DNA from 2 places in the Lacrimispora sinapis genome. Region 1 is predicted to be linked to the other one. Evidence: riboswitches for the same ligand, from Rfam matches in the RefSeq annotation. Region 1 holds a riboswitch; the other holds the start of a gene.
The links. Region 1 has a riboswitch for cobalamin ahead of VIG27_RS17170 (energy-coupling factor ABC transporter permease). Riboswitches for the same ligand answer to the same signal wherever they lie in the genome.

Region 1 (14,827 bases):
TGGGATTTTTGGGGTTTAGAACCGCCTGCCGTTCCTTTGGCAGTTTGGCCGGGAATTTATTTGTGGTTTCCTTAAAGAAAGCGGGGGTCTATTATGATGCGCTGACGGCCCGCTGCTACGATGGGGAGCTTATGTTTCTGGAAGAGGAAAAGAGGCTGAAAGGGTGGCAGATCTGGGCGGCAGTCAGTTATTTTCTAATTCTTTTCCTGGGATACCTGCTGTCCATTTAAAGATAGCAAAGAGAAGGAGAGGTGAGGAAACATGGAGGAAATCCTTTTACAGGCCGAAAATTTAAGCTATTCCTATGAGCAGGGCAAAGAGGTATTAAAGGGAATCAGTTTGACGGTAAAAAAGGGAGAAAAAATCGCAGTTTTAGGTTCTAACGGAGCGGGAAAATCAACCTGCTTTTTCAATCTGAACGGCGTATATCAGCCCAGCACCGGAAGAATTATTTATCGGGGGAAGGAGATTAAAAAAAAGGACTTAAATGAACTTAGAAAAAATGTGGGAATCGTCTTTCAGGATGCAGACAATCAGATCATTGCTTCCACGGTATTTGCAGAGATTTCCTTTGGCCCTATGAATTTAAAGCTTCCAAAGGAGGAAGTGCGGCGGCGGGTGGTAGCTGCCATGGAAGATATGAATTTAAGCGGGTTTCAGGACAGGCCCCCCCATTATTTAAGCGGAGGGGAGAAAAAACGGGTCAGCATCGCAGATATCCTTGCCATGGAGTCTGAGATCATTCTATTTGATGAGCCTACGGCGTCTTTGGACCCGGTAAATGTGGAAATGTTAAAGGATGTTCTTGATAAGATGAGGGCAATGGGGAAAACTCTTTTGATTTCCACCCATGATGTGGATTTCGCGTATGAATGGGCGGACCGGGTGCTGGTCTTTGCCGATGGGCGGATCATCGCCGATGGTCCGGTTAAGGACGTATTTGAATCAAAGGAGGTGTTGGAGCAGGCAAATCTAAAAAAGCCTGTGCTGATGGAGGTTTATGAAAGTCTGGTGGGGCATGGTGTTTTAAAAAAGGGGGATCGTTTTCCGAGAAATACAAAGGAGCTGGAGGTCCTTTTAAGCGAAATTCCAGAAATTTACAAAGAAATTGACAGAATGGTGTGAAACGTCTAAAATAGGAGAGTATTACGTGAAAGGTGCCTGTGTACATTCTCCGCAGGATAATAGGGAAAAGGGTGAGAATCCCTTACGGTCCCGCCGCTGTAAGTGTGGAGCACAGTTTCATAGATCACTGGGAAACTGGGAAGAGAAACTGCTGTGAAGATCCATGAGTCAGAAGACCTGCCTTTCATTTCGCTACGCACAGGTTACGAGTGATGACCGGTGCCGGAAGTCTTTTTGTTGTGCAAAGATTTCTTAAACAAGCGCCTGTCTGATGAGTGGGAATCATCGGATGAGAGGGGCTTATTTTTTTGGAAGGAGAATAACAATGAGTAAGAAAGAAAAAAGTATTATGAGACTTGCAGTCGCATTTGCACTGGCCTTTGGGATCATGCCAAGTGCCTATGCCATGCACATTATGGAGGGGTATCTGCCTTTGGGATACTGCATCGCCTGGGGAGCGGTGTGTGTACCGTTTCTGGCAGCAGGATTTTTCTCCATCAGGAAAACCCTTAGGGAAAACAAAAGAGCAATGACCATACTTGCCATGTCAGGAGCGTTTGTATTCGTCATTTCCTCTTTAAAAATCCCGTCTGTCACAGGAAGCTGTTCCCATATGACCGGAACGGGGCTGGGGGCCATTTTGTTCGGTCCGTCGGCTGTGAGCATTCTGGGGATCATTGTTCTGATCTTTCAGGCGATTTTACTGGCTCACGGAGGACTGACCACGCTTGGGGCCAATACCTTTTCCATGGCGATTGCAGGGCCTTTTGTATCTTTTGGAATTTATAAATTATGCAGGGCTTGTAAGGTCAACAAACTTGTCAGTGTATTTCTGGCCGCCATGCTGGGAGATCTATTTACATACTGCGTGACCAGCATTCAGCTGGCACTTGCTTACCCGTCAGAGGTGGGCGGTGTGGCTGCTTCTGCCGTGAAGTTCTTAGGTGTTTTTGCGCCTACCCAGCTTCCTCTGGCAGTCATCGAGGGAATCCTTACTACCGTTATCATCATGACGCTTGAGACCTATGCACTTCCCGAATTAAAAGCCATCGGATTTTCAAAGGAGGTTCGGTAAAATGACAAAGAAAAACAAACAGATCGTAGCCGCACTTTTGATTTTGGTATGTTTGATCGCGGTCATTCCGTTATTTGCCGTTAAAGGGGCAGAGTTCGGCGGGTCCGATGATGCAGGAAGCCAGATGATCTCTGAGATCCGGGGCGCGGAGTATGAACCCTGGTTCACTCCCGTTTTTGAGACCGTGATCGGCGGGGAGCTTCCCGGCGAAGTGGAAAGCCTTCTTTTCTGTCTTCAGACCGGAATCGGCGTGGGAGTCATGGCCTTTTTCATGGGCCGTTTTGTGGAACGGAAAAAATGGCAGGACAAACAGAAGTAAGAATACGGAAAAATCCATTGATTTGGGGGCTGTCGCATGTTTCGTGCGCAAGCCCCCTTTTCTAATTCATGGGGGAATGGTATACTAGACCTATCTTTAGACCGAGGTGAAAACAATGAAAAAAATGATTTCCTGGAATGTAAACGGCCTTCGTGCCTGTGTGGAAAAGGGATTTTTGGATTATTTTAAAGAAGTGGATGCAGATGTATTTTGTATACAGGAAAGCAAGCTGCAGGAAGGACAGATTGATCTGCCCACTCCCGGCTATCACCAGTACTGGAATTATGCCGAAAAAAAGGGATATTCGGGAACTGCCATATTTACCAAAGAGGAACCCTTGTCGGTGGCTTACGGGATTGGAGCAGAGGAGCATGACAAAGAGGGACGTGTGATTGCCGCCGAATTTGACGAGTATTATGTGGTTACCTGTTACACTCCTAATTCACAGAATGAGCTGGCCCGTCTTCCCTACCGCATGACCTGGGAGGATGCATTTCTGGCTTATGTAAAAAAGCTGGAAGAGAAAAAGCCGGTAATTCTTTGCGGGGATTTCAATGTTGCCCATAAGGAGATCGACTTGAAAAACCCGAAAACCAACCGTAAGAATGCCGGTTTTACCGATGAAGAAAGAGCGAAATTTTCCGGTCTTTTGGAAGCCGGATTTGTGGATACCTACCGCTATTTCTACCCGGATACCGAAGGGGTGTATTCCTGGTGGTCTTACCGCTTCAGTGCCAGACAGAAAAATGCCGGTTGGCGCATTGACTATTTCTGCGTTTCGGAACGCTTAAAGGACAGGCTGGAGAGCGCAGCCATCCATACGGAGGTTCTGGGCTCGGATCATTGCCCGGTGGAGCTTGTGATCCGGTAATGGGAAAGACAGGAGAGAAGGATAAGGAATGAATTTACTGACGATTGAACATTTGACAAAATCATATACGGAACGGCTGCTGTTTGACGATACCAGCTTCAGCATTAATGAAGGAGAAAAGATCGGACTGATCGGCATCAACGGTACGGGAAAATCCACGCTTTTGCGGATTGTTGCAGGTCTGGAGGTGCCGGATGAGGGAAATGTGGTTAAGGGCAGGAACCTGGATATCCGGTTTTTATCCCAGAATCCCAAGTTTCATGAGGGGGATACCATTTTACAGAGCATTGTCCGGGAAAATGAAGGACACGAACATGTGTGGGACTTGGAGAGCCAGGCGAAGACCATGCTGACAAGGCTTGGCTTTACGGACTTTGACTCCAAGGTGGAGACTTTATCGGGAGGCCAGAGAAAGCGGGTGGCTTTGGTCAGCGTCCTGCTTTCCACGGTAGACCTATTGGTTCTTGACGAGCCTACCAACCATTTGGACAGCAGTATGGCGGAATGGCTGGAGGACTATCTGCGCCGGTTTAAAGGCGCCCTTCTCATGGTTACCCATGACCGGTATTTCTTAGACAGCGTGACCAACCGGATCGTGGAACTGGATAAGGGAAAGCTTTACAGCTACCAGGAAAATTATGCGGGCTATTTAAAGCTGAAGGCAGAACGAATGGATATGGCGGCTGCCTCGGAGCGAAAACGCCAATCCATTTTAAGGGTGGAGTTAGAATGGATGCAGCGGGGAGCCAGAGCCCGTTCCACCAAGCAGAAGGCCCATATTGAGCGGTATGAGACGCTCAGAGACCAAAAGGGGATCGAGCTTGACCAGACTGTGGAGCTGGATTCCATCGCAAGCCGGCTGGGCCGTACCACGGTGGAGCTTCAGGATATATGCAAGGCCTATGGTGATAAGGTATTAATGAAGGATTTTACCTATATCTTCCTGAAAAATGACCGCATCGGAATCATCGGGCCAAACGGAAGCGGAAAATCCACGCTGATGAAGATCATCACCGGATGGCAGGAGCCGGATTCGGGAACCGTCACCATAGGCCAGACGGTGAAAATGGGGTATTTTTCACAGGAAAGCGAAGATATGGATGGCAGCTTGAAGGTCATTGATTACATCCGAAATGTGGCAGAGTATGTAAAGACAAAGGATGGCAGCGTCAGTGCCTCCCAAATGCTGGAACGGTTCTTATTTCCGCCCAGTGTCCAGTATACCACAATTGATAAACTGTCCGGCGGAGAGAAAAGAAGGCTTTATCTTCTCCGGATACTGATGGAGGCACCCAATGTGCTTCTCTTAGATGAGCCGACCAATGACCTGGATATTCAGACGTTGACCATTTTAGAGGATTATTTAGACAGCTTCCAGGGAATCGTTGTTACCGTATCCCATGACCGGTATTTCTTAGACCGTGTGGTAAGACGGATCTTTGCGTTTGAAGGCCAGGGAAAGGTGACCCAGTATGAAGGCGGGTTCACGGATTACCAGGCGGCATTTCAGGAAAAATACCCGGATGGATTACCTGGTCAGAGCGAATCCAGGCAGAAGAAAGCAGACAGCGGGGAGAAGAAGGCGAAGGAACGGCCTAAACTGGAACGGAAGCTTAAATTTTCCTATAAAGAGCAGAAGGAATGGGAAACCATTGAAGATGAGATCGCAGGTCTGGAAGAAGCGCTGGAGGGCTTAGACGGACAGATGGCGGAGGCGGCCAGTGATTACAGCCGGTTAAATGCTCTGATGAAGGAAAAATCAGAGAAGGAACAGCTTCTGGAGGAGAAGATGGAGCGCTGGATGTACTTAAATGAACTGGCAGAACAGATTCGGAACCAGTGACAACACAAAAGAGGCAGAGGAGTAACCAGGTATGGAACAGTACAGATTGAGAGCGGAGAAGGAAATATTTCCCATGGGACAGACCATGGTACTTAACGGAATTCATTTCAGCGTAGCCGCAGAAGGAGAAGACTGCCGTGTTTTGTTCTTTAAAGAGGGGGAGGAGGAACCATTTCAGACACTATCCTTCCCCCAAAAGTGGAGACGGGGAAATGTCTTTTCCATGACGGTATCAGGGGACTTTTCCGGCCTTTTTTACTGCTTTGAGATTGATGGAAAACGGTTTCCCGATCCTTATGGAAAGAGGTTTACAAACCGGGAGGTATGGGGAGATTTGGACCAGGCCCAGCGTCTCCAGCTCTCTCCCTTAGAGGTCTCGCCCTTTGACTGGGAGCAAGACCAATTGCCTCAAATCCCTTATGAGGATACCATCATTTACCGGATGCACTGCCGTGGCTTTACCAGACACAGTTCTTCCGGGGTGAAAGACAAGGGCACGTTCCGGGGAATTATGGAAAAAATCCCGTATCTGAAGGAACTGGGAATCACGGCGGTGGAGTTGCTGCCGGTCAATGAATTCCAGGAGGTCATAATGCCGGAATATGTGCCTGGAAATCCATTTGGTGTGGATAAACCCACTGGAAAATTAAATTATTGGGGATATGGGCCGGGATTTTACTTTTCGCCTAAGGCTTCCTTTGCATCTGGGGAGTCTGATCCTGGGATAGAATTTAAAAACCTTGTGAAAGCCCTTCATAAAGAGGGAATAGAATTGATCACCGAACTCTATTTTACAGGGAAAGAGCCGGCTTCCTTTGTGCTTGATGTGGTTCGTTTCTGGGCAAATGAATTTCATGTGGATGGAATCCACTTAGCCGGCTTTCCGCCTTTGGACATCCTGAGAGACGATCCGTATCTGAGCCGGATCAAGCTGATTGCCGGCTCGTGGGGGGAGAGACCAGGAGAAGGGAGAAAGCACCTGGGAGAATGCAACGACGGTTTTTTGGTGGATATGCGCCGGGTGCTAAAGGGAGACGAGGACCAGATGAAGAAATTGGCATTCCGTATCAGGAGAAACCCGGCGGAACATGGCATCATCAACTATATGGCAACTACCAACGGCTTTACCATGATGGATATGGTTTCCTACGACACCAGGCATAATGAAGGAAACGGGGAAAATAACCGGGACGGCAATCCTTACAACTATTCCTGGAACTGCGGAGCCGAAGGGCCGACGAAAAGAAAAACGGTTTTGGAGTTGAGAAAAAAACAGCTTCGCAATGCATTTCTTCTTCTTTTTTTGAGTCAGGGCACTCCTCTTATTCTGGCGGGAGATGAATTTGGTAATTCCCAGTCAGGCAATAACAATGCTTATTGCCAGGACAATGAGGTGTCCTGGCTGAACTGGAATTTAAGAAAGAAAAACCAGGATCTTTTTGATTTTGTAAAAGCCCTGATTGCCTTCCGGAAAGCCCATCCGGTATTTCATATGCCAAAAGAGCCGAGACTGATGGATTATTTAGCCTGCGGACTGCCGGATATGTCCTACCACGGCGTAAGAGCCTGGTGCCCGGAGTTTGACAATTTCAGAAGGCAGTTAGGGGTCCTTTTCTGCGGGGAATATGCAGTGAAACCGGATGGCACGAAGGATAAAAGCTTCTATGTGGTCTATAACATGCACTGGGAGCCCCATGAATTTGATCTGCCCAACCGGAAAGAGGGAAAGTCATGGCATGTGGTGTTTCATACGGACGCGAAGGATACCGGCGGAAGGTATGAAAGCGGGGCGGAACCAAAGGCGGAGGGCAGACGATATCTGGTTCCGGCAAGGACGATCGTGGTGTTTATGGAAAAGTAGCGTGTTGGTTTTCCGCATACAAATCCGTAATTTTCCGGCACATGGCTGAGAATGTTTCTACTTCTTGTGGAGTCAGTGCTTGTTCAATCAAATCCATAATTTCATTTCCCAGACGTTCCACCCGTCTTAAAAAGGCAATTCCCTCCCCGGTAAGCACAATGTTATAGGACCGGCGGTCTTTGGTCTGCCGTTCCTGCGTGATATAATTTTTTTCCAGCAAACGTTTGGTCAGCTTGGAAATGCCGGACTGGGAAATGCCTTTCATTTCCGCCAGTTCCTTGGCGGTCTTTGGCCCCTGTTTAAATAGGGTATCCAGAATATAATACTGAGCGGTTGAAACGCCCTCCACGTTGAACCGGTTGGTATTGGAAACGATCATGCATTGAAAAGGAACATAAGTTTCTTCTAATTTATTTGAAGCCATTTCACATTCTCCTAAATTTTCTTAATATAGTTCTTTAAATAAGTCCCTGTCAGGGAATTTTCGCAAGAAATAATATCTTTTGGCAGTCCCGAAAACAGAATTTCTCCGCCATTTTGCCCGGCATATGGACCCAGGTCAATGATCCAGTCCGCCTGACACATAATGTCCAGATTATGCTCAATGACGATCAGAGTGGAATTTCGATCTACAAGGCGGTTCATCATGTGGATTAACTGGCTGATATCGGCCATATGAAGGCCGGTGGAGGGTTCATCAAGCACGTAAATCTGACTCTGGTTTTCCAGTTCAGATGCCAGCTTGATGCGCTGCAGTTCTCCGCCGGATAAGGTGTTTAATGGCTGACCCAGTGTGATATAGGTGATTCCCACGTCAGACAGCCGCTTCAGTACGGTTACGATCTCCATTTCGTGAAAAAATCCCAAAGCCTCTGATACCGTCATTTGGAGGACATCGCCAATGGTTTTTCCCCTTAACCGGTAATGAAGCACTTCTTCTGTGTAACGCTTTCCGTGGCATTCCTCGCATACGGTTACTATGGTATCCATAAATGCCAGGTCCGTATAGGTAACGCCTAAGCCTTTGCAGACCGGACAGGCGCCTTTGGAATTAAAACTGAACAGCGATGCACTGACCCCATTGGTTTTTGCAAACAGCTTTCTGATTATATCAAAAATTCCTGTAAAGGTGACAAGGTTGGATCGCTTGGAAGCTGGTATTCCTTTTTGGTCAATCAATACCGTTTCAGGGTAAAACTCAGGTAGAATCTGATTGATCAGAGTGCTTTTTCCAGATCCGGCGACTCCGGTTATCACGGTCATGACTCCTTTTGGGATATCTACGGACACATTCTTTAAGTTGTGGAGTGTGGCATTGGATAGCGAGAGCCATCCCTTTGGGGTACGGGGAGTTTCTTTCAACGAAGGACGGTGTGACAGATAGGTTCCTGTCAGAGTACCGGATGCTTTCAGACCCTCATAATCTCCCTGATAGACGATTTCACCGCCATGGATTCCGGCCCCCGGTCCCATGTCGACCACATGGTCTGCAATTTGGATCATATCCGGGTCATGCTCCACAATCAACACGGTATTGCCCTTGTCGCGTAAAAGTCTCATAAGTCCGTTGATTTTGCTGATGTCGTGAGGGTGAAGTCCGATGCTTGGTTCATCAAAAATGTAAGTTAAGTCTGTTAAGCTGCTTCCCAGCTGGCAGACCATTTTGATCCGCTGGGATTCACCTCCGGAAAGCGTGGAGGTTTCTCGGCTCAGACTTAAATAATCCAGCCCAATGGACACCATATGCTGCAGCCGGCTTGTCAGTTCGCAAACAATGGGCGCGGCCGCAGGAACAGTGATGGACCCGATAAAATCCAGCAGCTGGCTTACCTGCATATCCGCACATTGGGAAATATTTTTCCCGTTGATCTTGCAGGAAAGCACCTTTTCATTGAGCCGTTGCCCATGGCAGCAGGGGCAGGTTTGTTTGGTAACAAAGCCCTCGATCTCTTTGCTGTATTTCACCTTTTCGCCTTCTTCCTTTTTTAGAAAGCTCCGTTTAATCCGGGGGATGAGTCCCTCGTACAGTGAGGTCTTGTGCCATTGGGGGTCCGGGTTCTTCAGCTTCATGTTGTCGGCGTATAGCAGCAAATCCATTTCCTGGGAAGTAAAATCCCGGATCTTTTTATCGTTATCAAACAGTCCGGAGTGAATATAACGTGTATGCCGCCATCCGCCTGGTTCAAACGTCGGGAAACGTATGGCACCTTCATTTAAAGATAGATCTTTATTTAACAGGCGTTCAAGATCCACCGCTTCTATTGTCCCAAGACCCTGGCAGCCGCCGCACATTCCCGCCGGATTATTAAATGAAAAAGCATCGGAATATCCTGCAAACGGTTTGCCGATCCTGGAAAATAAAAGGCGGAGTAAGGAATAAGTATCTGTTATGGTTCCTACGGTTGAACGGGCATTGCCTCCCAAGCGTTTCTGATTGATAATAAAGGCCACAGAAAGACCTTCCATGGAATCCACATCGGGTTTTCCATAATGGGGAAGGCGGTGGCGGATAAAGCTGGTGTAGGTCTCATTTAACTGTCTTTGGGATTCTGCTGCGATGGTATCAAATACCAAAGACGATTTGCCGGAACCGGATACTCCCGTAAACACTGTGATCTTCTTTTTGGGGATATTGATATCTATATTTTTTAAGTTCCGTTCCCTGGCTCCGGTCACCCGGATATAATTATTGCACATCGTGTCGCCTTTCTGACTGATATATGAAATGGTTAATATATGAGCGGGTTAAGTATATTTTAACATGGTTGATGTTTCGTTTCAATGCTTCCATGATTTTTATTTGTAAGAGAGCTATGATGGCACATTTTTCGGGGAAGGGCTGGACGGGATTCTGGTTTTTTAAATAACATTGTTGCCAGGTGTGAGATTTCTGGATAAAGTGGATTGAATTCAGGTTTTACAGGAACGCTGTGGAGAAGGGGGAAAGAGGTACTGGCTATTTTGGACGTTGGGATGAATGAGAGCGAGGATACGTGTTTTTATTTGGATAAAGATGTGCAGATGTAAAAATCCAATGGCTTAATAAGAATTTTCACCGGCATTTGACTATTTGGGTAAGGCAGTTCACAAAAACCCGCCAATGAAAGCGGGTTGCGTAATCGGAGCAGGCAATGTAGGGAAAAACATATTTGCAGTACTGCTTTCAGTTGGACATTCGTGTATCGTATTACGTTTGATTACAGAGGAAGACAGAATTGCTTTAATAAAATTAAAGTGGCAAAGATTAAAGAAAGTTTCTGAAGTAATGCTGCAAGGATCATAAAGCAATCGACCATAGGAGGACTGCAGGGATGACACCTACAATGCAGCAGATGAAATCATTCATGGTGTCCACAAGCCCGGAGGGCTGAAGTGCATTTTCTGATAAATGATTGTTGTTTGCATTTATTTTCTGCCACCGCTGGGCATTTCCATGAGTCAGACAGTCGCTTATATATTCAAGTACTTCCCAAATCACATGAAGTGTGATTGAAAATGTGGCACCGAAAAAGATTACTGCCCACTTGGAAATTCCGGGGTTTAAACTGATAATCGCAATTCCAAAGCCTACAAACCCGGCACCTGAAAGAAAATGAATGGATCGGTCCCACCATTTGTATTTATCATAAAATTTAAGCGAGCTGCCCAGATATATTGCCATAAACAGGATGACAAAATAGAGAAGAATGCTGAACATATCTATTTTAATTCGGAAGAATGTCCTTGCGAACGCGGGTAAAAGGGAAAACACAAACATCAATGCAATGGATTTTATTATTTTATATTCATGCTTAAAAACATAATAGAGAGCCAGTATTATTAATAGACATAGAAAAATAATTTCGTAATAATTCAGTAATTTCATATCTTCACCTCGTACTGCTAGTATGCGGAAAAACTGCACAAATATGTATTTTAGAAATTCTTATTGTGAATGTTAAAGTAGGATTTTTAAATTTAGATTTCTATGATCTACCCAATGATATGGTGTCCATCTATTTTCCGGATAAAAATGAAGCAAATGCTGTTGCGGAAAAATCCATAAGAAAGGGTAGGAACCGAAATAAAATTGTTGAAAATCCTTCCATAAAATATTTTCGTACGGTTCATGGTAATCATATCCGCTTTACCCGTGGAGCGGTTATGATTACCTGTAAAGACGGAATGTCCCAATCTTGTCTGTATTTTTACTAACTATATCTGCGGAACGTTCAATTTAGTACAAATTAAGAGGCTGGTCATGAATATCTCTTTTAGTCATACTTCTTGCATAAGGAAAAAAGCTCACTTTTGAAAATGAATTATTTAAATTTTTCAATAAAGAATTCCACATAAAGCGGTTTTCTTTAATTTCTTTTCTACTCATGCTTGTCTTTTTTTCTATCCATTTCCTCCCGGTTTCAAAATATGTTTCCATTGTAGCAGCAGTAGTGCCGAAGAACTGATTATACAGTTTATGCAGAGCTTTATTATGTTAAAATGATGTCATTTATTAAAGCGGTATTTTTCAATAATAATATTTCTAATATATTATAATAGCAAAATTTAAGATCAGAAAAAATGTCTGTCAAGGAGTCGGTCGAACTGTCGGCCAAGAAAATTCTGCTTTGCAGGAACTACTTATATTGACTAGTACCGATCTAATTTATATAAATACATAATAAAAATTAGTTGGATTTACTTACTTGAGCAGGATTAATGGGGAGGAATAATTTATTAAAAAATATATAACCTTAATCATCCCATAAAAAGAACATATGTTCGAAAAAATATTGACAATAAGAATGAAGGGTATTATAATCTAATTGTCGACAAAAGAACATATGTTCGAGTTTGCGGAGAGTAAAGAACTTTTCGTGACAATATGTATAGTTAAAAGATTTAATAGTTTTATAGTTAAAATCAAGAAAAAACGAATGAGGAGAAATAATATGTCAAGTACAAATAAAACATCATTAGGATTAAATATATGGGAAGCATCGGATAAACCGGTAAGACAGGATTTTGTTAATGATAACGTAATTATTGATGAGAAGATATCTGAGTTAAATAACAATTATAATGATATTGTTAATGAAAAGATTTCTGAGTTAAATAGCAATTTAAAAACAATAAAATCAACACGCGGACTCTTTGACAATTATGGCGCTCTTGTATTGAATTCACAAGAAGCTTCTCCTTCTAGCACTGAAGGGAGCGAAATTGTTTTTAGAGGTTTGGGTGGAAATACTGGTGATACTACTGTGTTGGATTGTTACAACAATATTTTCCGGATTTATGGAGATTTTGGTGGAACAACTTTAGCTATATACGAATTTAGACCGGATGGAATTTATTTAAATGGTAAAAGAGTTACCACCTAAATTGCTATTTACTTAATACAAGTGAAACTGCTGATACTCCTTCTTTCAACTCAATAGCAAAGGGGGAGTATAAAGCAATAAGTAGCTTTTTCAATCAACAGTTTTATCATTAAAAAACAAAATTCAAAAATAACCACAAAGAACGGAGACAAAAAGAATATTACCAATAGAAAAATGAAAGGAAAAACCTGTTATTTATGAACCGACCGGAATGTTTACATATTCCCACGCTCCACGAAGGAGAACAAGCACAAATCAACTGGGAAGCAGTGGAAGCAGATAAAAATTATATTGTAGAACGAGTATTCAATGAATCTTTTTTACAAGCCCTATCAGGATATACCTGGGATAATTTTGATAGTACCAATGAATCATGGAGCAGCCAAGAACAGGCAAGATTAAACTGGCATCAAATTGAAACGAGAACAGGAAAAGGTCAGCACTGGGAGCGCCTGGATTATGAACAGTTAAGCTGGTTACAGTTTGAGAAACAGTCATATACCTGGGAAGCATTAGAGAGACGGGAAATCAGTTTTGAAATATATAACGGTCCTGGTGTTAAACAGCTTGGCATTGAGCAGGGACGTACCTGGCTGGAACTGGACGAGCTTAATCAAGACTGGAGCAGTCTGGATAGAACCGAACATTCATGGGCTCAAGGGGAAAAGGTGACATTGCCTGGCATCTCATGGGAAAGTGTTGATTCCAGATGGCTGACATTTAATGAATGGGAAATAAAAGAACTGACTTTTCATGAATTGGATACACAGAAAAATATAGAAGAGCATCAAGGAATGACAGATAACATACCAATTGGGGCGTCCAACGCAATGTACCGGATCAAAGCATGTGGTTCTAAAGGAAATGAGTCTGATTATTTAGAGACATTACAGTTGCCGGTTATTCCTGTATTTTACCGCAGCAGCGCAATGGAATATCCGGTAAAGAACGGTAAACGTTATGTAGTTCTTTTAAAGGCACAGGAGGTCATCGGTCTGGACATGATCCGCATGAATCTTCGGTATGATCCGTACTTACTGGAATTAACCAGCCTCTCAACGGGCAGCCTAAGAAGCATAACAAAACCAGGAAATTATCCGGAAGAATATATAAGAGTATATTCCAGTATTCCAGGAAACCTATGGTTCCAATCGACCAGACAGTTAAGTAAGAAGGAATGTTTTAGTGGCTGCATTGCATTGGTAGAATTTATTGCCAAGGGGACCGGAAGTGCAGCAGTATTATTATATTAGAATGAAGAAGGGATTCGATGGACAATAAAAAGAATAATGAAAATAACATAGATATAAAGGAAGGGGAATCTCCTGATATAAAGACGGCGGAGTATATATCAAGTGGAGAAGAAAATGAAGTAAATAGACCGAAAGCACTGTTTAACAGAGCAGAAGTGCCTGTTGATGAGGAAGAGTTTTCTGATATAAAACAGTATCCGGAATCCCCATTTACCTACTTTGACACCAATCAAGTAAATGTTCAGTTAAGTACGGGAAGTCTTCAATATGACGTAACAGATTTTGTACTGCCTGGCAGAAATGGTTTTGATGTTACCATTGCCAGGCGCTATGATTCAGGCTGTGCCAATTTAGTGGATATGGCTCCATATGTGAAAAATAATAAGCTAAAAACAGGTTCAAAAAATAATAGTTTTAATACTGCCACTTATGGGTTGGGATATGGCTGGTCCTTTGTGCTGCCGTCCATTGAGACTGTACCATATCTTAATTGTACTTACATAAACATATCAATTGATCCTAAGCAATCAATTCTAATGGGAACTCCCGGTTATGATTATATTTTGCATCTGGAAGACGGTAGAAGTTTAAATATAAGCCGATCCTCAGACCGATTTGAAAATTATAGCCTTAAAGATGTTACCATTGCTACCAGATCAGGAACAATTGTGCACCCTTATGCGGTTGATGTTAAAAAAGGTTATGATATCATAATTGAATACAAGAATGGAAACAAAGACTATTTTAAAGATTCATATGGAAATATTGGCAAACGGGATAAGATGATACCGCAACAGTTTACACTGGTTGCCAGACAGGATAAGTATGGAAATGTAATATGTTATGATTTAAAGGACCACGGTGGTATGGTGATTGTGGATACCTGGGGGCGTAAAATCAACTTGGAGAAGACGGATTATGGGCTTGTCTGGAGATTACCTGAAAGCACGGCAGGAAAGGCATGTGAATTTTCCTACCATATCGATCAGGCAAATCCCCTTAAGCTCACCGCAGTTACAGACCCCGCAGGCCGCATAACCCAGTATAATTACTATAATCCGGAAGATTATAAGGGAATTATGACTTATGCTTCTAAAAAAGCAGTCGGATATTCTAC
Region 2 (14,827 bases), 1.7 Mb from region 1:
CCATGTGGAGCAGGCAGAAGCAAAAGACATAGAGCTTATCTGTATGAATGCAGATGCTGCGGTAACTGCATTTTTACAAAAATATTTAAATAAAAAAATTCAATAGAAACATGAAATCAAGCAAAGCCTGTGAATGAAAACGAAACGCATTAAGAGTAAGTGACGGGTTACCAAAACGCAATGGGAGGTATATTATGAAAGAGAAAAAAGAACCAAAAGTTTTTCTAAAGAAGCTGCCGGTCAAATGGAAGCTTACGGTAGGATTTGGAATTGTATTTATCATATTAGTTGTGTCTATGGCTACTTCAGCCATAAGCATATCCCGTATTGGAGAGCAGGTCAGAATGTACTCAAAATTCACTTACCCGCTTACCACCTATAATTTAACTGCACAGGTCAACATGGTTTCCGTACAGCGGTATCTGGTGATGGCAATCATAGATAAAGAAGTCGGTAAAGATTATCAGGAATCTCTTGACTTATCGGACAAGAGCGTGGAAGGCTTTAAGAAGAACATGGAAGCATTTTCTTCCGGACAGCGCAGTTCAGCCAATGATGAAAACATTGCCCAGGTAATGGAATATGTAACGAAGGCGGAAGCAGCCCGCAAAAAGATTGTTGATCTGATTAAAGATCCAACGAAAAAAGACACAAAAACAGCTTACGCTCTGTTCTATGATGAGTTTGTACCGGCATTCAACCAGATTGCCAAACTCATGGATGACATGAATGCGGCAGGTGCGCAGAAAGAAGCAATACAAGCAAAAACAACCAGCAATATTCTTTCACAGTCCTGGATAACTTTGATTGTTGTTCTGATTTCTGCCATTTTAGCCACTGGGGGTGTGATTTTTGTACTGGTACGTGCCATTCTTACTCCAGTCAGAGAAATTGAAGAAGTATACGGAGAAATGGCAAAAGGAAATCTTCATAAAAAAATCCATTATGAGAGTGAAGACGAACTCGGCCGTATGGCTGCAAGCATTCGGGATACCAACGAAAGACTTACGACATATATCGAAGATATCATTGCAAAGCTGACATCGCTTTCCCACGGGGATATGTGCATTTCCGTTGATTTGGATTATGTAGGAGATTTTGCTGCAATTAAACAGTCCCTGATCAAGACTACAGCGGCACTGAATTCAACCATGTTGGTCATTCAATCATCTGCGGACCAGGTTAATTCCGGTGCCGGACAGGTTGCAGACGCATCCCAGGCACTTGCTTCAGGCGCCACAGAGCAGGCCGCCACCATAGAGGAATTGTCCTCTGCCATTCAAAGCGTAACAGAGAAAGCGGAGAAGAATACTGTCTCTGTGCGTAAAGCCACTGAGTATGTAAAACAGGCTGGAGACGGTGTATTCCAAAGCAATGACTACATGAAAAACCTCAATGCGGCAATGAGGGAGATCAGCCAGTCTTCGGAAGAAATATCCAAGGTTACAAAGCTTGTAGAAGATATTGCATTCCAGACAAACATACTGGCTCTAAACGCAGCTGTGGAAGCAGCCAGAGCAGGAGAAGCAGGAAAAGGCTTCGCAGTGGTTGCGGATGAAGTCAGAAATCTGGCCGCAAAATCTGCAGAAGCAGCGAAACAGACCGCAGACTTGATTTTGAAATCCAACAGCAAGGTATTGGAAGGAGAAAAGATAGCCAACGAAACCCTGTTGCTTTTGGATGAAGTTTCAAAGAAGGCTTCTATGGTTAGTACATCCATAAAGGAAATTGAATCAGATTCCTTAGATCAGACGGAGGCAATCGTACAGATCAACCAGGGATTATCACAGGTGTCTGCAGTGGTGCAGACCAATGCGGCTACTGCAGAGGAAAGCTCTGCCTCCAGTGAGGAACTGACCGCACAGGCCGAAGTCCTGCGGGATGAACTCGCTAAGTTTAAACTTTCTACCAATAGATCGGTTCCAGTGAGGGACTCTGTACCGGCAGAAGATATTTCATACCGTTCAGAGAATTCATTAGGAAAGTACTAGATTGACTTGACATTATAATTTTTATAAGTTATCATACCTATGAATTTCATAGAAAGAATTACGGTTCGGCCATGTGCCGATTAATAGAGAAGCCAGGTGAGATTCCTGCATAGTCCCGCTGCTGTGATAGCGTTGGTTTTTTTGTGGATGATTCCAGCCACTGAGAGAGATCTTGGGAAGGTAAAAAAACTGCTGAGGAACAAATCAGAACGCTTAAGTCAGAAGAACTGCCGTAGTTTCCAGTGATTTCCTCGCGGATGACGATGGGAACAGCGATTATGGATCATGTCAGGAACGGACAAGGTATTGTTTTTGTACGCCTGATGATGGATTCGTTGTTCGAATAGGTTAATACCCTTAGTATTTGCGGTTCAGGCAAATGCTAAGGGTTTTTATTTTGTGTTTTCCGGTTGAAATCCTGACTATGGATCATAGGATATATCCTATATCAATCATGAAGCAAGAAAAAGGAGACCAAAGATGAAAAAGAAAATGATTGCCCTGGCAGCTGTCCTGGCACTGTCCCTCACAGGCTGCGGGGAAAAACCAGCCTCTTCCGTTACGGCCTCAGTAAATGGTACAGAGTCCTCTTCGCCGGAAGCAGGGAGCACAGAGGAATATGGGGAGGTGGTTATAAAAAATGGGGACAGGACCATTACCTTTACCTCCATGCCCCAAAACGTGCTCTGCTGTAATCTTTACAGTGCGGAAAATATGGTTATGCTTGGACTGGAGGATTATATAGCCGGAAAGAATGTTCCGGCAAACAAAGCGGAAGCGCCTCTCCCGGAACTGGAAGAAAAATTCCGTTCCATTAAGGAGATAGATACTTCCCATGAGAATGCGGTGGCATTGGATACGGATCTGATCATCGGACAGATCAGTTCTTTCCAGGAAAGCAAGTGGGGCAGCTATGAGATGTTTGAGAGCAAGGGAATTAACTGCTATACCATAACCGGCACCATTGTGGAAAATGAAACCATAGAAGATGTTTACACAGACATTGAAAATCTTGGCAAAATATTTAAGGTGGAAGACCGGGCACAGGCGTTGGTCGCACAGATGAAGCAGGAAATTGCCGGTGTCCAGAAGGCCGTATCCGGAATCGGGGAAAAAGACAAAGTAAAAGTATTCGTTATGGATAGTTTTAAAGGGAATCAGCTCTATACCACATCAGCGGGACTGCAGAGCAATCTCATTGAGCTGGCAGGAGGAATCAATGTGACCAGAAATATGGCCGATTCCCGCTGGTTTCATACCAGTGTGGAAACCATTGTTCAGACAAATCCTGATATTATCATCTTTAATGATTACGGACAGCAGACCATCGAAGAGAAAATGGCATTTGTCAATGATAATCCAGCCCTTGCTGATGTGACTGCCGTAAAAAAACAGGCGTACCTGACCATACCTCTGGTCGCTGTGATGCAGGACATTCGTGCTTCCCATGCCTGCAAAACCTTAGCGGAATATTTCTACCCGGAGCAGTTTGAAAAATGAGACAGGAAACAAGGAAAAATACAAGAGGAATTCTTTTATTTCCCATCCTGATTTTATTGCTTTTCATTTCAGTATTACTGGTCATTGCCAAAGGCTCTGCAGACATCCCCCTGACTACCGTTTATGGAGTTCTCGCGGATCAGATTTTTCATGGCGGTAAGGAACTGGAAGCCGGACGGTGGACCAGACCGGAGTATCAGATCATCTGGAACATACGGCTTCCCAGGGTTTTGTTTGGTGCCCTGTGCGGGGCGGGTCTTGCATTATGCGGTGCTGTGATGCAGGCTCTCGTCCTTAATCCCATCGCTGATCCCTATGTTCTTGGAATTTCATCAGGAGCATCATCTGGGGCGGCATGTGCCCTCCTTCTCCCTATTCCGTTTTTTAACGGCCAGTACCAAACCACATTTATGGCTATGATGGGGGCGGTCGTTTCCACGGTACTGGTCTATACCATGGCAAAGGTTGCAGGAGGAGGAAGGCTTCGTCCTGTTACATTATTGCTTTCTGGTACAGCCATAAATGCGGTCATGAGTGCGGTGACAGGCTTCCTTATCTTTATTGCGAAAAGTTCCGAGAGCATTGCTGCCGTTTATAACTGGCAGATGGGAAGCCTGGCTGCGTCCCAGTGGACCACGCTTGGGGGACCGGCCTTTGGAGTATTGACCGGACTGGTCCTCTGTATCTGGCAGGCAGGCAACTTAAACATCATGATGATGGGAGACGAGGATGCAGCCGCACTCGGTCTGTCGGTAAAGCATTTCCGGATTGGGATGTTTTTGGTATGCTCGGTCATTGTAGCTTCTCTTGTTTCCGTTACAGGAATCATAGGGTTTGTAGGGCTGGTAGTTCCCCACGTCGTACGGATGCTGGTCCGCTCCAGCAACAACCGGTTTGTAGTTCCTCTCAGCGCACTGGTCGGCTCCATTTATCTGATCTGGGCGGACAGTATGGCCCGAAGCGCTTTCGGGTCCGCAGAACTTCCCATCGGAATTATCACAGCCTTTGTAGGTGCGCCCTTTTTTCTATATTTGATGATCCGGAAAAATTACGGAGCACAGGATTAAATGAATCGGTTATTAAAGGAGAGATATGAAAATAGAATATCGTGACATCTGCGTCCGTCTGGGAGGAAAAAAAATCCTGCATCGTGTGAACTTAGAGGCTGAAAGCGGTAAAATAACAGGGATCATCGGACCCAATGGCTGTGGGAAATCTACGTTATTGAAGACGACCCTTGGCATATATCCAAAGGATTCCGGGGATATTTTTCTCGATGGGTCTTCACTTAACGGTTACAGCAACAAACAGCTTGCATCACTCTATGGATATGTGGGTCAGGAGAGCAGCTGTATCTTTGACTTTACCGTCTATGAAATCGTTTCTATGGCCGTTTCTACAAAAGGTAAAAAGAGAAAAAGAACAGAAACGGATATTGTAATGGATTCTTTAAAACGGCTGGGAATCGCTTCTATGAAGGACCGGAACATTCAAAATCTCTCAGGCGGAGAAAGAAAAATGGTTTTTATAGCCAGAGCCTTTGCCCAGAACGTGGATACCATTATTCTTGATGAACCTACCAATCACCTGGATATCAGGCACCAGCTATTTATTTTGGATACGTTGAAACGCAGTAAAAAAACCATTATAATTGTACTACATGATTTGCGGCTTGCCGCCCATTATTGCGACTGCCTTTATCTGATGGACCAGGGAAAAAATGTGTGTCATGGAAAACCAAAAGAAGTATTAAAGAAAGAAACGGTCCGCCGGGTATTTGGTGTGGACGGGTTTGCCTTTGAAAAAGAAGATGGAACCCTGGATTTTGATTTGCAGATGAATTAGCTGAAACCGCCAATTGCGAGGGCTCGTAGTTGGCGGTTTTCCAGCTTTTTATTGAGTGCATTTTACCAAATAGTGTTGCTTAATCCCCCAAAGTACTTTATAATTATGCAGTATATTATGAAATAACAGGTAAATCTCCTGTTGTATTTTGTATCCCTGCCACAATGCACCAATCATAAAATGTGAACCATTCACATGTAAAAAAAGGAATTACCATGAAAAAATTAGCTTTAAGTGATGAAATCTTAATGAAAATCGAGAAACCTGCACGCTATATCGGCAATGAGTTCAACATGGCCAAAAAGGATCCGGCTGCGGTGGAGGTTCGTTTTGCCATGTGTTTCCCTGATGTATATGAAATTGGAATGTCTCATCTGGGAATGCAGATTTTATATGATATGTTCAACCGCAGAGATGATATTTACTGCGAACGTATTTTTTCCCCGTGGACCGATCTGGATAAGATTATGCGGGAACAGAACATCCCTCTTTTTGCCCTGGAATCACAGGACCCAATAAAGGAATTTGATTTTATCGGAATCACGCTTCAGTATGAGATGAGTTATACCAACATCCTGCAGGTCCTTGACTTAGGCCAGATTCCGCTTCATACCGCAGACCGCAGAGAGGAAGATCCAATCATTATCGGCGGCGGGCCATGCGCTTATAATCCCGAACCTTTGGCCGAGTTTTTTGATCTGTTTTATATTGGCGAAGGAGAAACCGTCTATTTTGACCTGATCGACCGCTACAAGGAAAATAAGAAAAACGGCGGAAGCCGCAAAGAATTTCTTGAGATGGCCGCTGAAATAGAGGGCATCTATGTTCCTGCTTTTTACGATGTATCATACAACGAAGACGGTACCATTAAAAGCATGAAGCCGAACAATCCTCATGCAAAAGAAAAAGTCAGAAAACAGCTGGTAACGAATATGGACGATGCTTTCTATATTGAAAAACCCATTGTTCCTTTTATAAAAGTTACCCAGGACCGTGTGGTGCTGGAGATCCAGAGAGGCTGTATCCGCGGCTGCCGTTTCTGCCAGGCCGGTAACGTATACCGCCCGTTAAGAGAACACAGCCTGGAGTATTTAAAGGATTACGCCTATAAATTATTAAAAAGCACCGGACACGAGGAAATTTCCTTAAGCTCTTTAAGTTCCAGTGATTATTCTCAATTAGAGGGAATTGTGAATTTCCTTATTGATGAATTTAAGGACAAAGGGGTGAATATTTCTCTTCCATCTCTTCGAATTGATGCTTTTTCCCTGGAGGTTATGAGCAAGGTCCAGGATATCCGCAAAAGCAGTCTGACATTTGCGCCGGAAGCGGGGTCGCAGCGGCTTCGAGATGTTATCAACAAAGGGTTGACCGAAGAAGTCATATTAAAAGGTGCCAGTGAAGCATTTCAGGGCGGTTGGAACCGGGTCAAGCTTTATTTTATGTTAGGTCTGCCAACTGAAACCGTAGAAGATATGGAAGGCATTGCCGAGTTATCTGAAAAAGTTGCAGAAACTTATTATGAAATTCCAAAGGAACAGAGAAACGGAAAGGTTCAGGTAGTCGCAAGCTCCTCCTTCTTTGTACCAAAGCCGTTTACTCCTTTCCAGTGGGCAAGAATGTGTACAAAAGAGGAATTTTTAGAAAGAGCCTACATTGTCAAGGACAAGTTCCGGACAATGCTGAATAAAAAGAGCCTGAAATACAATTATCATGAAGCGGATTTGACCGTTTTGGAAGGTGTACTGGCACGAGGCGACAGAAAAACCTCTGCTTTGATCGAAGAAGCCTATAAAAACGGTGCCATTTATGATTCCTGGGGAGAGCACTTTAAAAATGATATCTGGATGAAAGCCTTTGAAAGCTGCGGACTTGATCCGGATTTCTATACCACAAGAGAAAGGGACTTAGAGGAAGTATTCCCCTGGGATTTCATTGATTCCGGAGTGACCAAAGAATTTTTAAAAAGAGAATGGCAGAACGCCATCGGCGAAAAAGTAACTCCCAACTGCCGGCAGCATTGTACCGGGTGTGGAGCCATGAGTTTCAAAGGAGGGATCTGCTATGAAGCTAAGAATTAAATTTTCCAAACATGGACCTGTAAAGTTTATCGGACATCTGGATGTGATGCGTTACTTCCAAAAGGCCATAAGAAGAGCAGGCATTGATATTAAATACAGCGAAGGGTTCAGCCCTCATCAAATCATGTCCTTTGCGGCACCTTTGGGCGTAGGACTTACAAGCAATGGAGAATACATGGACATTGAAGTGAATTCCATGACGGATACCAAAACCCTGATGGACCAGTTAAATGCTGCCATGGTTGACGGAATCCATATTTTGGAATGCCGCATCTTAGAGGAACGTGCGAAAAATGCCATGTCTCTGGTAGCTGCCGCTGACTATACCCTGACGTTTCGAGAGGGAAAACAGCCGGAGGATAAGGACGGATTTTTTAAGGGGCTGGAAGCATTTATCAATCAGCCTCAGATCGTTATAATGAAGAAAACCAAAAAAGGGGAGAAGGAGGTTGACATTAAGCCAGGAATTTACCAGCTTTCTGTCAATGACGAAACCATCTTCATGAAAGTATCTGCCGGTAGTGCGGATAACTTAAAACCGGATCTGGTGATGGAGGCTTATTATAACTTCCTGGGGCTTCCTTTGCCTGAATTTGCATTTCATGTTCAGAGAGAGGAAGTTTATGCCAATACCGGAGACGAAGAGAACCGTATCCTTGTGCCTCTGGGCCAATTAGGTGAGTCCTGTGAGTAAGCTGATTATAACAAGATGGAACGGCTCTGTTCTCACCCTCCTTCATTCTGGAAAAGAAGCGATACAGATTCAAATCGAATCAGAAGAGAACCAATCTGTTCTTGGCAATATCTATATTGGAAAAGTGAATAAAATTGTAAAAAATATTAACGCTGCCTTCGTAGATATGGGACAGGGGCAGATGGGGTATCTAAAACTCGGCGATAATATGGTCCATTTTGCAGACGGCCGCCCTTGCGGCACAAAACTGCGGCAGGGAGATGAGATCATCGTTCAGGTTGAACGTGATGCTGTGAAATCCAAAGCACCGGTCCTCACCGGAAACTTAAATATCACAGGCCGTTATTTTGTTTTGACTTCAGGAAAAAAGCAGATCGGTTTTTCCTCTAAGATCACGGATCAGGCATGGAAGCAGAAGTTGAAGTCTCAACTGGAACCTGTAAAAGGGGAGGACTTCGGAATTATTGTAAGGACCAATGCCCACGGTGCTTCGGAGGAGGAACTTCAGAACGAACTGAAAGACCTTATGGATACCCTTGAGAAATTATTAAAAGATGCCAGATACAGAACCTGCTACAGCTTGCTGTACAGTGCCGCACCTTCGTATTTGACCGGCTTAAGAGACAGTTTTAAATCCACGCTTGAGGCTGTGGTCACAGATGAACCTGATATTTATGAAGCTGTGAAAGATTATCTGGTTCAGAACCAGCCGGAGGATTTGAACCTTCTGGTTTATTATGAAGATCCGCTGCTTCCCCTTTCAAAGCTTTACCGGATTGATAAAACTCTGGAAGAGGCATTGGGGAAAAGAGTCTGGTTAAAATCAGGCGGTTATCTGGTGATTGAACCAACAGAAGCGCTGACCGTTATTGATGTAAATACCGGAAAGTATTCCGGAAAGAAAGAGATGCGGGATACGATCATGAAGATTAATCTGGAATCTGCAGAAGAAATCGGACATCAGCTCCGGCTGAGAAATTTATCCGGAATCATAATCATTGATTTCATTGACATGGATACGGAGGAAGACAGGAACAGACTGGTCACACGGCTTACGGATATTCTGTCAAAAGATCCGGTCAAAACAACGGTTGTGGAGATAACGAAGCTGAATCTTGTGGAAGTCACCAGAAAAAAAATACGAAAACCTCTATACGAGCAGATTTCCCAAATGCCATAAAAAGAATGCAAATTAAATTCATTTAACTGCATTTGCTTAAAAACCTGATTTAATTTTGCATAAAAAAATATTGACATAACTGCCATAGAATGCTATATTAATTAAGTATGCCGCACAATGAGGTCTAAAAGTTTTCATAATTTATGAAACACCGAAGTTGGCGAGTAATGATAATAGGAGGTGCCATATGTACGCGATTATTGCAACAGGTGGAAAGCAGTACAAAGTAGCGGAAGGCGATATCATTAAAGTAGAGAAGCTTGGTGTTGACGCTGGCGAAGCTGTCACATTTGATCAGGTTCTTGTTGTAAACAATGGTGAATTAGCAGTTGGTTGCCCAACCGTAGCAGGTGCTACCGTAACCGGTACAGTTGTGAAGGAAGGCAAAGCTAAGAAGATTATTGTTTACAAGTATAAGAGAAAGTCCGGATACCATAAGAAAAACGGTCACAGACAGTCTTATACACAGGTTAAGATCGAAAAGATCAATGCTTAATTATGATTAGAGTAACCGTATTTGTTGATTCAGAACAGAATTATACAGGAATTCAAATGGTAGGACATGCAGGTCTTGCAGATGATCCTCAGGATGGACAGGAACTTGTCTGTGCTGCAGTATCAGCTCTTACATTCAACATGTCCAACAGCGTAGAGCAATTTACAGAAGATTCCTTTGAAGTAGATCAGGAAGAAAAGACAGGTGCTTTTCATTTCCGTTTCACTTCATCGATTAGTTCCGAGTCACGACTCCTTATGAATTCTCTCATATTTGGTTTACAGGATATTGAGGAGGAATATGGAGAACCATATATTAAAATCCGATTTAAGGAGGTGTAAGTTATGTTAAAAATGAACCTTCAATTTTTCGCTCATAAAAAGGGTGTTGGTTCTACCAAAAACGGTAGAGATTCCGAGTCCAAAAGATTAGGTGCCAAAAGAGCTGATGGTCAGTTTGTATTAGCAGGCAATATTCTTTACAGACAGCGTGGAACTCATATCCATCCAGGCATCAACGTAGGCCGCGGCGGTGATGATACATTATTCGCTTTAGTGGATGGCGTTGTTAGATTTGAGAGAAAAGGCAGAGACAAAAAGCAGGTTTCTGTTTATCCAAAAGTAATTAACGAATAATTGGACCGGCTTCATACCTTACGTATGGAGCCGTTTTTTACGATACAGATAATAAATTTATCTGTATCTTCCTATTTTCGATGCTCATGTTCAATTTAGTTTTTATCCTCTTAAGAACGAGGTGGAACCTAAATTTCAGATAAAGTAGAAAGGGAACAGGTGAATGAATGTTTGCCGATAGAGCAAAAATATATATTAGATCCGGAAAAGGCGGCGATGGCCATGTCAGCTTCCGGAGAGAACTTTACGTTCCGTGCGGAGGCCCTGATGGCGGCGATGGCGGCCGGGGCGGTGACATCATATTTGAAGTGGAGGACGGACTCAATACCTTAACGGATTTTCGCCACATCCACAAATATTTAGCAAAAGACGGAGAACCCGGCGGAAAACGCCGGTGTCATGGAAAAGACGGGGAAGACCTGGTGATAAAAGTTCCGGAAGGCACTGTTATCAAGGATTTTGAATCCGGGAAAGTCATTGCGGATATGTCCGGAGAAAACCGCCGGGAAGTGATATTAAAGGGCGGCAGAGGCGGCCAGGGCAATATGAACTTTGCGACGCCCACCATGCAGGCTCCCAAATATGCCCAGCCAGGACAAGCGGCTCAGGAGCTTTGGGTTCAGCTGGAATTAAAAGTAATTGCCGATGTGGGGCTGGTTGGTTTTCCGAACGTAGGAAAGTCGACGCTCTTATCCAGAGTCAGCAATGCCAAACCTAAGATTGCCAACTATCATTTTACGACTTTGAATCCCCATCTGGGTGTGGTTGATCTGGCCGAAGGCAAAGGCTTTGTTATGGCCGACATTCCAGGACTTATTGAAGGTGCTTCTGAAGGGGTTGGATTAGGACATGATTTTCTCCGCCATATTGAACGTACCAGAGTATTGGTTCACGTGGTGGATGCTGCCTCCACAGAGGGCAGAGACCCCATTGCGGATATCCATGCCATTAACAAGGAATTAGAAGCCTATAACCCAGAGCTTTTAGAACGTCCTCAGATCATTGCTGCCAATAAGACCGATGCGATTTTTGATGAAGATGAGAATCCCGTTTTGAAGTTAAAAGCAGAATTTGAACCTAAGGGAGTAAATGTATATCCTATATCTGCAGTAAGCGGACAAGGGGTAAAAGAGCTGTTATTTGCCATTTATGAGCTGCTTCAGACGGTAAACCTAAGTCCTGTTATTTTTGAAAAGGAATTTGATTTGAAGGGGCTGAGAAACGTCTTGCTGCCTTATACCGTAGAAGTAACAGAAGATGGCGTCTACGTGGTGGAAGGGCCAAGAATTGATAAAATGCTGGGATATACCAACTTGGAATCAGAAAAAGGCTTCCGTTTCTTCCAGAACTTCTTAAAAGAAAACGGAATATTAGATGAACTGGAACGGGCAGGAATCAAAGAGGGCGATACTGTCCGAATGTATGGTCTGGAATTTGACTATTACAAGTAAACAAGGAGAATATTATGACAAGTAAGCAGAGATCCTATTTAAAAGGATTGGCGATGAATATAGATCCGATTTTCCAAATTGGAAAATCAAGCCTGACTCCGGAGATAACCAATGCAATTGCTGAGGCACTGGAAGCCAGGGAATTAATAAAAATAACTGTATTGAAAAATTGTCTGGATGATGGCAGTACCATTGCTGCGGTTCTGTCAGAGCGTACCCGTTCAGAAGTCGTTCAGGTGATTGGAAGGCGTATTGTCCTTTATAAGCAGGCAAAAGAGGAAGCAAAGAGAAAAATCGCACTTCCTAAATAATCCTGCTTCATTATCCGGTCAAGGAGTCGAAGATTATGGGGAATATAGGGATTATGGGCGGAACATTTGATCCGATTCACAATGGGCATCTGATGCTTGGAGAGCAGGCATATCTTGAATATAATCTTGATGAAATATGGTTTATGCCCTCCGGGAATCCGCCTCATAAGAAAAATCATCATGTGACTGCGCCGGATCAGCGTCTGGCCATGACGGTGGCCGCTGTAGAGGGGCGTCCGGGGTTTGTCAGCTCGGATTTTGAGTTAAGACGGAATGGGAACACCTATACCGCACAGACATTAAGGCTGCTTCGCAAGGCATATCCGGAACATACCTATTATTTTATCGTAGGAGCTGATTCTCTTTATGAGATTGAGAAATGGTATGAACCCGATCAGGTACTGACTCAGGCAGTTTTATTGGCTGCAAAGCGGGAATACGACGCGAAGAACCGTTCTATGGAACTTCAGATTGATTATTTAAACAATAAATATCATGCGGATATCCGAATGCTCCATTGCAGGGAAATGAATGTTTCGTCTGCGGAACTACGTGAGAAGGTTTCTAAAGGAGAGTCTATTGCCGACTATGTACCGGAGAAAGTTTTGGCATATATCCGTGCCCACAATTTATATCAGGAGATGAAGAAGTGAAAGAAATTATTTTAAATCTGAGAAATGAATTGAGGGGGAAATTAAGCCCGCAAAGATATGAACATACCATAAGTGTCTCATTTATCTGTATGGCTCTGGCAATGAAATACGACAGTGATTTGGATCAAGCTGAATTAGCTGGATTGCTTCATGACTGTGCAAAGTATTTAGGAGACGGAGAAATTATAAAAAAATGCCAAAAACATGGTATAGAATTAACAGACGATGAACGAAAAGCACCGGCAGTGCTTCATGCCAAATATGGAGCATGGATGGCACAATATAAATATGGAATTGAAGATTCAGAAATTCTTGATGCCATAAGATGGCATACTACCGGAAGGCCAGATATGTCCTTGCTGGAGAAAATTGTGTTTATAGCCGATTATATTGAGCCGAGACGTGACAAAGCCGGGGACCTGCCTGTGGTACGCTCTATGGCTTTTATAGATTTAGATGAATGTGTTTATCTGATTCTAAAAAGTACCCTGGAATATTTGAGGGGTAAAAAATGTTTTGTGGATTCTATGTCTATGAAGGCATATGCTTATTATGAGCGGATTCACAGGGAAAAGAAGGGAGAACAATGATGAATCAGTCAGTTGAAATGGTAAAAACCGCATATCATGCGTTATCAGATAAAAAAGGGGAGGATATTAATGTCATTGATATCCATAATGTATCGGTAGTAGCAGATTACTTTATTATCGCAAGCGGTACAAATGCAAACCAGGTTCAGGCTATGGTTGACAATGTGGAAGAGGAGCTTGGGAAAAAGGGATATATCTGTAAGCAGGTAGAAGGGTATCGGTCTGCTAACTGGATCTTAATGGATTATGGCGATATTATTGTTCATGTTTTCGACCGTGACAATCGCTTGTTCTACGATTTGGAAAGAATCTGGAGAGATGGAAAGACCATTGATATTAAGGAATTGGATTCTTTAAAATAAATATATCTATTGGATAAAAAAGCGGCTCAACGTATGTAAGCCGCTTTTATTATTTTTGTTCAATAATAATAAAAAAGATAATAATAAAAAATTTGAATTTATAGTTTACATAAAGTATTTATGTAAACTATTAGCACTGATCTTTCATTCATCCTTAACTAATGAATTCCTAAACGGAATAAACCGATCACCTTACCAAGGATTTCCACATGATCTACAATAATAGGTTCCATAGAATCATTCTCCGGCTGAAGACGGTAATGGCCATTTTCTTTAAAAAAGCGCTTTACTGTAGCGGAATCCTCCACCAATGCAACAACGATCTCTCCATTGGCTGCGGTAGGACAGTGTTCCACAATTATCTGATCGCCTTCCAATATACCTGCATTAATCATACTGTTTCCCCTTACCTTCAGCATGAAGGTTTCTCCGTTAGGTAAAAGTTCCGAAGGAATAGGATAATAATTTTCAATATTTTCCTCCGCATAAAGGGGCTGACCAGCTGCTACGGTTCCTAAAACAGGAACATTCACCAGCTCCCTGCGGGTCAGATTAAAACAATCATCAATAATTTCAATGGTTCTTGGTTTGGTCGGATCTCTTCTTATGTATCCTTTTTCCTCCAGTGTCTCCAAATGGGAGTGCACGGAAGATGTTGATTTCAAATGGACCGCTTCACAAATTTCCCTGACTGCGGGGGGATAACCCTTCTTTAAAATCGTCTGTTTTATATATTCTAAAATCTCCTGTTGCTTGGGTGTTATCTTTTCTTGTGCCATAGCACAGCCTCCTCAATCCTTTATCATTAAATCTATAGTAACATATGTTCGAAGAAAATGCAAACCTTTGTTCGAAAAAATACAAAACGAATTGACAAACATATGTTTGGATGATATTATTTTTATACGAACCAGAACATATGTTCCTGCTATATGTTATAAGGAGGTATCTGTATGATAAGGCATTTAATTGTACTGTTATTAATTACGTTACTGGGGTCCCGTGCATTTGGCAGTTTCCCGGTAAAAAACTCTGCCG

Region 2: linked by a shared signal. The riboswitch ahead of VIG27_RS08775 (ABC transporter substrate-binding protein) and the one ahead of VIG27_RS17170 (energy-coupling factor ABC transporter permease) in region 1 are both predicted to bind cobalamin.

The regions. Positions count from the first base shown of each region.
Region 1 covers NZ_CP141832.1:3,624,248-3,639,074, reverse strand. The annotation lists gene cbiQ (cobalt ECF transporter T component CbiQ) at 1-230, shown strand, start outside; gene VIG27_RS17175 (energy-coupling factor ABC transporter ATP-binding protein) at 262-1,125, shown strand; cobalamin riboswitch at 1,139-1,325, shown strand; gene VIG27_RS17170 (energy-coupling factor ABC transporter permease) at 1,451-2,200, shown strand; gene VIG27_RS17165 (energy-coupling factor ABC transporter substrate-binding protein) at 2,202-2,519, shown strand; gene VIG27_RS17160 (exodeoxyribonuclease III) at 2,635-3,390, shown strand; gene VIG27_RS17155 (ABC-F family ATP-binding cassette domain-containing protein) at 3,419-5,233, shown strand; gene VIG27_RS17150 (alpha-amylase family glycosyl hydrolase) at 5,265-7,094, shown strand; gene VIG27_RS17145 (MarR family winged helix-turn-helix transcriptional regulator) at 7,081-7,518, opposite strand; gene VIG27_RS17140 (ATP-binding cassette domain-containing protein) at 7,530-9,791, opposite strand; gene VIG27_RS17135 (hypothetical protein) at 10,372-10,959, opposite strand; gene VIG27_RS17130 (hypothetical protein) at 12,026-12,457, shown strand; gene VIG27_RS17125 (hypothetical protein) at 12,655-13,710, shown strand; gene VIG27_RS17120 (RHS repeat-associated core domain-containing protein) at 13,728-14,827, shown strand, end outside.
Region 2 covers NZ_CP141832.1:1,885,433-1,900,259, reverse strand. The annotation lists gene VIG27_RS08785 (hypothetical protein) at 1-106, shown strand, start outside; gene VIG27_RS08780 (methyl-accepting chemotaxis protein) at 195-1,991, shown strand; cobalamin riboswitch at 2,036-2,241, shown strand; gene VIG27_RS08775 (ABC transporter substrate-binding protein) at 2,472-3,491, shown strand; gene VIG27_RS08770 (FecCD family ABC transporter permease) at 3,488-4,558, shown strand; gene VIG27_RS08765 (ABC transporter ATP-binding protein) at 4,584-5,336, shown strand; gene VIG27_RS08760 (TIGR03960 family B12-binding radical SAM protein) at 5,552-7,417, shown strand; gene VIG27_RS08755 (TIGR03936 family radical SAM-associated protein) at 7,401-8,111, shown strand; gene VIG27_RS08750 (ribonuclease E/G) at 8,104-9,291, shown strand; gene rplU (50S ribosomal protein L21) at 9,479-9,787, shown strand; gene VIG27_RS08740 (ribosomal-processing cysteine protease Prp) at 9,790-10,128, shown strand; gene rpmA (50S ribosomal protein L27) at 10,132-10,422, shown strand; gene obgE (GTPase ObgE) at 10,590-11,873, shown strand; gene yhbY (ribosome assembly RNA-binding protein YhbY) at 11,888-12,184, shown strand; gene nadD (nicotinate-nucleotide adenylyltransferase) at 12,220-12,837, shown strand; gene yqeK (bis(5'-nucleosyl)-tetraphosphatase (symmetrical) YqeK) at 12,834-13,427, shown strand; gene rsfS (ribosome silencing factor) at 13,427-13,789, shown strand; gene lexA (transcriptional repressor LexA) at 13,948-14,568, opposite strand; gene VIG27_RS08700 (LysM peptidoglycan-binding domain-containing protein) at 14,743-14,827, shown strand, end outside.